DNA from 2 places in the Bradyrhizobium sp. BRP23 genome. Region 1 is predicted to be linked to the other one. Evidence: riboswitches for the same ligand, from Rfam matches in the RefSeq annotation. Region 1 holds a riboswitch; the other holds the start of a gene.
What was found. A riboswitch is a leader RNA that binds a small molecule or an ion and turns the genes downstream of it on or off. The one in region 1 is predicted to bind cobalamin.
Positions count from the first base shown of each region.

Region 1 (4,417 bases):
GCGCTGCCGCTCAACGACATCGGCGAGCCGTTCCTGGTCACGACGGGGCGGCGCTTGCGCGAAGGCGGCTGGCCGCAGGGCGTCGATACCGTCGTCGTGATGCTCGATGGCGGCACGGCGTTCCAATCGCTGGATCCAGAAGGCCTGCAGATCTGGTGGGGTGCCTATCTCGGCATGCCCGATCAGATCATCATGTCCGGCGCGCTGGCTGAACTGGGCGCGCGCATTGCCGCCGTGCGGCAGGACGCACGCGAGCGGCACGGCTGGATCATGGACAGCTACATCATCAAACGCAGGCGTTGAGCAGCATGCTTCCCGAATGGGTTACCCAGAACTGCCCCGAGGTCTCCGCTGTTCATCGCGAGGCGGCCATTGCGCGGCAGGCGCAACTGACGAAGCCGACCGGCGCGCTCGGCCGGCTCGAGCAGCTCGCAATCGAGCTTGCGGGCCTGCAGGCCACCGAGCAACCGCGCGCCGCGCGGGTGCCGATCATCATCTTCGCCGGCGACCACGGCATCGTCGCGCAGGGCGTGTCGGCCTATCCGCAAGCCGTCACCATCGCGATGATGACGAATTTTGCTGCCGGTGGCGCCGCGATCTCGGTGCTGGCGCGCGAGCTGGGTTCGAGCCTCGAGGTGGTCGACGCCGGCACGCTGACCGAGGCGCAGATCGCGGGAATCGTCACCGACAAGCCGCGCAGCGGCACCCGCGATTTCAGTGTCGAGGCCGCGCTCACGCCCACGGAATTGGCCTTCGCCTTCGAGGCCGGGCAGCGCGCGGTGGTGCGCGCCGAGGCCGGCCGGCCTGATCTCTTGATCTTCGGCGAGATGGGGATCGGCAACACCACGACGTCGGCGGCGATTGCTGCGAGCCTGCTCGGTGTGAGTGCCGACGAGATCGCGGGCAGCGGCACCGGCGTCGATGCGTTGGGCCGCGCGCACAAGGTGCGGGTGATCGATGCGGCGATCGCGCATCACGGCGTTGCGGGGGCGTCACCCGAAAAAATCCTGTGCGCCGTCGGCGGCCTCGAGATCGCGGCGATCTCGGGCGCGATCATCGCGGCTGCGCAACGTCGCATCCCCGTGTTGATCGACGGCTTTATCGTCTCGGTGGCGGCGCTGGCAGCAGTGCGCCTCAACCCGTCCTGCCAGCCGTTCCTATTGCCCTCGCATCAATCGGCGGAGCAGGGACATCGGCTGGTGTTGCGCGCGCTGAATGTGCAGCCGCTGATCAGCCTCGATCTCAGGCTCGGCGAGGGGTCGGGGGCGGCGATCGCGCTGCCGCTGGTGCGCTCGGCCTGCGCACTTCACAACGGCATGGCGACGTTCGCGCAGGCCAACGTGCCGGATCGGCCTAGCTGATGCGTTGATTGACCGAGACGACACGCCAGCCGCCCGCGAGCCGGTCGATCCGGGTCAGCGACAGCGGATCTATCACGAAGCGCAGCGCGGCGTCCGGTGTGAGATCGAGCGCGATGCAGAGCGTGGCACGAATGGTGCCGGAATGAACGACCAGCGCCGCGGAGCCTGCGCCAATCTGCGCCAGGCCGAGGCGGACGCGGGCGACCTGATCCGCAAAGCTTTCGCCGTTCGGCGGCCGTCCGTGCGCGGGATCGCGCCAGACCTGCGCGTAGGCCTCGCCGCCGGTCGCGGCGAGCTCGTCATGCCGATGGCCGGTCCAATCGCCGAAATCCTGCTCTCCGAATTCGCTGACCAGCTCCGGTTCGAGTCCCAGGGCGCGCGCCGTCTCGACCGTGCGCCGCGATGGGCTGGCATAGCCGGCGACATCCGCGGGCAAGAGGCGCCTCAGGGCCGCCAATGCAGCGTGATCGCCGAGGTCGGCCCGCGCATCGGCCGCATGGATCGTCCCGGGCACGCCCGCGACGGCCGCATGCCTGATCAACCAGAGGAAGGTCTCGCCTTCCATGCTCATCTCCAAGGAAGTTGGTTGCTGTGGCCCCAACGCCGCAACTGGCACATTGACTCTGTCTTGGTGGTAATCCTAGATGCTCGCGACGGTTTTCCCGAGAGGGAATGAAAAGGGAATGCGGTGCGGGGAAAATTGTCCCCAATGCCGCGGCTGCCCCCGCAACTGTAAGCGGTGAATCCTTCGTCACGAGCCACTGGGTCCTCGGTCCCGGGAAGGCGACGAAGCGGTCACGACCCGCGAGCCAGGAGACCTGCCGTCAGCCGTGGTCACACGCGAAGATGTCGGTCGGGGAGTACAGACATTCGGCTTCATCGGACGGCTAAGGCCGACGGTGAAACCTCGTTCGCTGTGACGTGCCACTGACGTCATACCGAGGTTTTGACCTGTGTCTTCCATCCGTATCGCACGACCGCGCCGCGTCCTGCTTGCCTCCGCCGCGTTCACGTCCTTTGCCGCTCTTGGTCTGCCGGCCGCTCTGGCGCAGCAGGCCCGAGAGTCACTGCCACCCGTCGAGGTGTCGCCCGCCCAGGCCCGCAAGCCGGCCAAACCGGCAGCAGGAACGGCGCAGGGCGCGCGCCGCGCGGCAGCGCGCAGGCCGGCGGCTGTATCCGCAGCGCCAAGACCCGTCACGCCGGATTCAACGCCGCAAACGCCGCTCAACTCCAACGCCGTTGCCGAAAGCGCCTCGCGGCTCGGCTTGACGGTGCGGCAGACGCCCGCGACCGTCGAGGTTGTCTCCGCCGAAACCATGCGCGAGCAGGGCCATCGCACCGTGTCCGAGGTGGCGCAGGGCGCCGCCGGCGTCACCTCGGGCGACAACCCGGCCGAACCTTCGGCCTTCTCGATGCGCGGCTTCACCAACAGCCAGATCAACACGCTCTACAACGGCATCAAGATCGGTCCGCAGAACATGACCTCGCGGATCGTGGACACCGCCAACCTTGAGGCGGTGGAATTCCTCAAGGGCCCGGCCTCGCTGATTTCGGGCGAGGGCGCCGCGGGCGGCGCGATCAACTTCGTCACCAAGCAGCCGCACACCGGAGCTGTCCGTAACGAGGCCGATTTCTCCTGGGACTCGCTGAACTCGTTCCGTGCCCATTACGGCTCCGGCGGCAGCACCAATGTGCAGGGCCTGGACTATCGCTTCGACATCAGCCGTTCCGCCCTCAACGGCTTTGCCGATGACACCAATGTCAAGACGTTCGGCACGTCCGGCCAGCTCAACTACCGTGTTTCCGACAGCCTCAGGATCTGGGGTGCGGTCGAATATCGCGAAGACCGCTCGAAGGCCTATTGGGGCGCGCCGCTGGTGCCGGTGGCCTTCAGCGGTTCGCATGCGACGACGGGGATCGTCTCCGGCAATTACGTCTCGAATTACAACGGAACCAATCTCGGTGCCGTCACCATCGACGACCGCACCTTCAACACCAATTACAACGTTCTCGATAACCGCAACGTGGCGCAGGAAGTGTGGCTGCGTGGCGGCTTCGAGCTGAAGCTCGCGCCTGACCTCACGCTGAAAAGTCAGGCCTATGGCTATGGCGCGGAACGGACCTGGTTCAATAACGAGATCGAGGCGTTCAATTCCACCACGAACCTGGTCGATCGCGAGCGTTTCTATGTCGCCCACAGTCAGCGACTGGTCGGCAACATCACCGACCTGATCTGGGATACAAATATTGCGGGCTTCGACAACCGGCTGGTCACGACGCTGTCGTCGAGCTATCTCGATTTCGTCAGGCCCGGCGCGGCAAACTTTCCCGGCGATTCCGTCTCGCTGGTCGACCCCAACCGCGGCTTCTACGGCCTGCTCACGACACAGCAGCAGACCGCGCGCATCGACAACGAGGCGCTGTCATTCGAGGACAGGCTCAAGCTGACGCGCAGCTTCGCGCTGATCGGCGGCCTCCGCGTCGAGCATATCGGGCTCGACCGCAATTCGACCGACCAGAACGGGATCGTGAAGGCGGGCTTTCCATTCACGAAAGACTGGGCACCGGTCACGGGGCGCATCGGCTACACCTGGGAGGCCGTTCCCGGGCTCACCTTCTTCAGCCAATACGCCACCGGCGCCGACGTCGCAGCCAACAACATCTTCCTGCTCTCGCCCACCCAGCCGCTCGATCTGACCACCGCGCGCACCTATGAGACCGGTGTCAAGCACCTGTTCTGGGACAATCGGGCGGAGTGGTCGTTCTCGGCCTATGACATCCTGCGCAAGAACGTCTATGCGGCCGCCGGCGGCATGCAACTCAACATCGCCGGACGACAGGAGTCGAAAGGCGTCGAGCTTGCCGCCTCGATACGCCCGATCGAGCCGCTGCGGCTGTGGGGCAACATCGCCTATGTCGATGCGCGCTATGCCGACTACAATTTTGCCGGCGGCTCGTTCTCCGGCAACACGCCGCCAAACGTGCCGCGTATCGTCGCCAATGCCGGCGCGTCGTATCGCTTCTTCACACCATGGCCGGTGGAGCTTGGCATCACC
Region 1 covers NZ_JADYVW010000001.1:91,734-96,150, reverse strand. Annotated here, with positions in the region: gene cobF (precorrin-6A synthase (deacetylating)) at 1-303, shown strand, start outside; gene cobT (nicotinate-nucleotide--dimethylbenzimidazole phosphoribosyltransferase) at 309-1,361, shown strand; gene I6F24_RS00430 (histidine phosphatase family protein) at 1,354-1,926, opposite strand; cobalamin riboswitch at 1,999-2,202, shown strand; gene I6F24_RS00425 (TonB-dependent receptor) at 2,315-4,417, shown strand, end outside.

Region 2 (4,417 bases), on a different contig from region 1:
TGTCATTCTGCTTCGGCAAGTAGTCCACTCCAACAGGATCAACGATAGTGCAGCTGCCCTGCCGCAGAAGATCACCGAGCCGACCTTGCATGGTCGTCACAAAGTTGAAGTTGGCCGGGTCATGCAGAAAGCCAAGATTTGCGTCCCTTTCGCCATCCTTGACTTCACTGGCGATCAACGAGAGCGCGAAGGCGCGCCAGCCCAATTCCATTGGCTTCGCATAGGTCGACGCAAGTTCAATCGTCCCGTCGAGCGCGACCTTCCAGGTGATAACGTACTCTTCGTCTGATTTATCATCCCGGTGCCTGGTCCAAGAAACAAAAACATATTCATTTTGGTCAAGTTCAGCGACGCCCCACATCCGAGGGACGAACTGTGCCACCTTCGAGACGTTGGAGATAACTTGTTCTATTGTCTCACCGTCTTGCGCTCGCCACGTTGACTTGACTCTTTCGACAAGGGGGCTGTCGTTAGCGCGAACAGTGTTGCTCGTCGCAGCCAGCCCGGCCAGGCAGATCAGGGATCGACCGAGCCAAAGCCATAGCGCGCGTCTTCCTGACGTTTTCTTCATAACCGTCGGCCTATCCGGTCTCATCCACACGTCATTCCAGAGCAGGCAACCTTCAACCTGTTATGCGCGAGCGCAAGAAGTTAGCGGCGACGCGACGGGGCGACCACTGGTTTTCCCGTGCGAGCAGGCGCTCCCCTCTATGTCACGCGCCGCTAACTTCACTGCCACCGACAGCCTCAATTTGCTGTGCTGGACATGCCCAGCAGGAGGACTGGGCAGGCAGAGGACGTGCATTCTTCGTGCCAGATAATAGACGGCAATTCGCACCGGTTTTGTGTCCTCTTTGTCGACTTTCCGACTGGCGCATGTCTCGATGTTTCCGTTCAACCTCTCCAGCACGGCTTATGCATCCCCGTCACGCACCGGATGTTCGACGGCACAGCGGAACGCCTCGGTGCCAAGTTCCTGATGAGAAGTGGCAGCACGTTTGCCGTCATTGAACCGTGTGGTTCGGTTATCGTTGCCGGAATGTGGGCTTTTGATCGCTGCCATGCCTTCGGGCACTTTCGGCCAAGGGGCCATGGCGCGTTTGGCGCTCCTTTCGCGACGTCCGGCGCTCCGGAAGTCGAGAACAGCCTCAGTCAGGCGCGCTTTGTACTCGATGGCGAACGACGGCAAGCCGATCTTCGCCGAGCATTTGGGGTGTGGCTGGCACCGCAAATCAAACGTGCTGCCCGGGTAAGTTGTAAGTTGCTGGCTTAGCCAGGTGTCTTGGCCTATTCAACACTGATCCTGTTGGTCGAGAAGGTGGCTGGATGGCGCGCGTGCTCGAAAAACCGCTGGGAAGCTGGGACTGGCGACAAATGCGTTCTGCTCGAGGCAGCGGCCCCGACCGCGCAAGCCGCATTTGTCCTTTCCACCGATCTGGCGTGCAACCCGCGGGCAACTGCGATGCTCATTGCGGTATCGCTGATTGGAGAGCACTGCTACATCATCTCAATGCTAGAGATGCACGGTCATTCGCGTAGCAGATGTCGCAGCATCAGCTTGAGACATGATCTGAGAGGTTGACGGAAGACTGCTCTTGCCGATAATCCAAGTCGTCGAGGTTCTCCGGTTTCCATTTGATCCGGAGCTAAGAGGGAAGCCGGTGAAAATGCCGGCGCTGCCCCCGCAACTGTGAGCGGCGAGCCGCTGTCCAACGACGTCACTGAAGCCTGCGCGGCTTCGGGAAGGCCGGACAGCAGCGATGACCTGCGAGCCAGGAGACCTGCCCCGACACTATATTCGTCCACGGGCGGGGTGTCCCGGTGGTGCGCCAAGCAGCCGTCGCACCGCGACTTCCCCTGCCTGCGTCCGCCATGGCCTTTGCCCCCAACATGGGTTAACGCTATGTCTCTTCTCTCCCTCCCTGTTGCCACGCTCGGAACGCCACGCATCGGTCCAAGGCGCGAGCTCAAAGTCGCTCTAGAAAGCTACTGGGCCGGAAAAAGCAGCGAACAGCAGCTGCTCGAGGACGCAGCTGGCCTGCGTGCCGCGAATTGGGCCCGTCAGAAATCTATCGGCGTCACGGTCATTCCATCGAACGATTTCTCGCTGTATGACCAGGTGCTCGACACAAGTGTCATGGTTGGCGCCATCCCGGAGATCTACGCCTCGAAAGCCGAATCCGTTTCGCTCAAGACATACTTCGCCATGGCCCGCGGTTCACAATGCGACGACCAGGAAGCGAGTTGCGGTCACGGACCGCGCGGATTTGGCGCACCCGCGCAGGAGATGACCAAGTGGTTCGACACCAACTATCACTATATGGTCCCCGAGTTTCACAGGGGACAGACTTTCAGGCTATGCTCTCGCAAGCCGATCGAGGAGTATGAGGAAGCCAAGGCCCTTGGCTTTCAGACCCGCCCCGTCCTGATCGGGCCGGTCACATTCCTAAAGCTCGGCAAGAGTCCCGATCCCACGTTCCAGCCACTCTCACTGCTGGATGAACTGATACCGCCCTATATCGAGGTTATGCAGGAATTGGCCAAACGTGGGGCAAATTGGGTTCAGTTCGACGAGCCCAGCCTAGTTCTTGATCTGGATGAGGGGACGCGAAAATCTTTGCGACATGCCTATGACCGGCTCGCCAAGGAGGGGCCGGCGATCAAGCTCATGGTTGCCAGCTATTTCGGCGACCTCGGCGACAATCTGGACACCGCCTTGAGCCTGCCAGTTGCCGGGCTGCACCTCGATCTGGTTCGAGCGCCACAGTTGTTGCACCAGATCATCGCTGGCGGCCGAAGTGATCTCGTCATGTCGCTCGGTGTCGTCGACGGTCGGAATGTATGGCGGTCGAATTTGTCGTCGCTGCGCCAGCGGCTCGAACCCGCGATTGCGAAGCTCGGCAAGGATCGTGTACAGATCGCCCCATCCTGCTCGCTGCTTCATGTGCCGGTCGATGTTGAACTCGAGACCGGCCTCGCTTCCGACGTCAAGAGCTGGCTTGCTTTCTCGGTCCAGAAGATGCGGGAGCTTGCGATCCTAGCGCGTGCACTCGCAGGCGACCAGAATGTTGCGTTAGCTCTTGCCGAGTCGGAAGGTGCCGCGACTGTCCGCCGGACTTCGCCGAAAATCCGTGATGCCAATGTCGCTGTCCGGATGAGAGCGATCGACCAGACCATGTGTCGGCGCGCGAGCCCATTTGCCCGTCGGGCCGAGATCCAAAGCAATCGATTCGGACTACCGGCTTTTCCTACCACGACGATCGGATCATTTCCGCAGACCACAGAGATCCGGAATGCCCGTGCGGCGCATGCGCGAGGTGCGATAAGCGACGAGCAATACGACAAGTTCCTCAAGGAGGAGACTGCGCGCGCCGTACGTTGGCAGGAGGACATCGGTCTTGACGTCCTCGTGCACGGCGAGTTTGAGCGCAATGACATGGTGCAGTACTTCGGCGAGCAACTCGCCGGCTTCGTATTTACCAAGAGCGGATGGGTGCAGTCCTACGGCTCGCGCTGCGTCAGGCCACCGATCCTGTTTGGCGATGTAGCACGGCCGAAGCCTATCACCGTGGACTGGTGGCGCTACGCGCAATCACTAACAAGGAAGCCGATGAAAGCGATGTTGACCGGACCGGTGACGATCTTGAACTGGTCCTTTGTTCGGGATGATATTCCCAGAAGCGAGGTCTGCCGCCAGATTGCGCTCGCGATCCGAGACGAAGTCCGCGATCTCGAGAATGCTGGTGCGACCATGATCCAGATCGACGAAGCTGCAGTCCGCGAAGGATTGCCGTTGCGTCGATCGGAGTGGGCGGCTTATCTCGACTGGGCCGTCGATTGCTTCCGCATCTGTTCATCGGGCGTCGCCGATCAAACGCAAATTCATACGCATATGTGCTACTCGGAGTTCAACGACATCATTGGTGCGATCGCTGCAATGGACGCGGATGTCATCTCGATCGAGACATCGCGCTCGAAAATGGAACTACTCGACGCGTTCAGGAACTACGAATATCCAAATCAGATCGGGCCGGGCGTGTACGACATCCACTCTCCACGCGTTCCCGAGACGAGCGAAATGAAGGAGCTGATGGTGTTGGCTCGGACGCGGCTGCAGGATTCGCAGCTCTGGATCAATCCAGACTGCGGCCTGAAGACGCGCAAATGGGAGGAGGTTCGGCCAGCGCTAGCGAACATGGTCACTGCCGCCCGCGAACTGCGCGCTGCATTCGATCCGCGAGGCCGTTGATCCGGGCTTCGGTCTCTTTTCGACAAAGCTGATCCGCTTGTGGTCATTTGCGCGGGAGCCTTAGGAACATAAAAAATGCCCCGCCCCGCTTAGCGGGCCGGGCGAAAGTCTGGGAGGAGCGAAGCTGACGCATTCGCGCGGACTTCCATCGGCGAAGCCGCCAGTTCG
Region 2 covers NZ_JADYVW010000013.1:47,058-51,474, reverse strand. Annotated here, with positions in the region: gene I6F24_RS28975 (nodulate formation efficiency C protein) at 1-571, opposite strand, end outside; gene I6F24_RS28970 (hypothetical protein) at 914-1,189, opposite strand; cobalamin riboswitch at 1,601-1,804, shown strand; gene metE (5-methyltetrahydropteroyltriglutamate--homocysteine S-methyltransferase) at 1,904-4,249, shown strand.
Region 2: it holds a riboswitch for cobalamin, as region 1 does, so the genes downstream of both, metE (5-methyltetrahydropteroyltriglutamate--homocysteine S-methyltransferase) here and I6F24_RS00425 (TonB-dependent receptor) in region 1, are expected to answer to the same signal.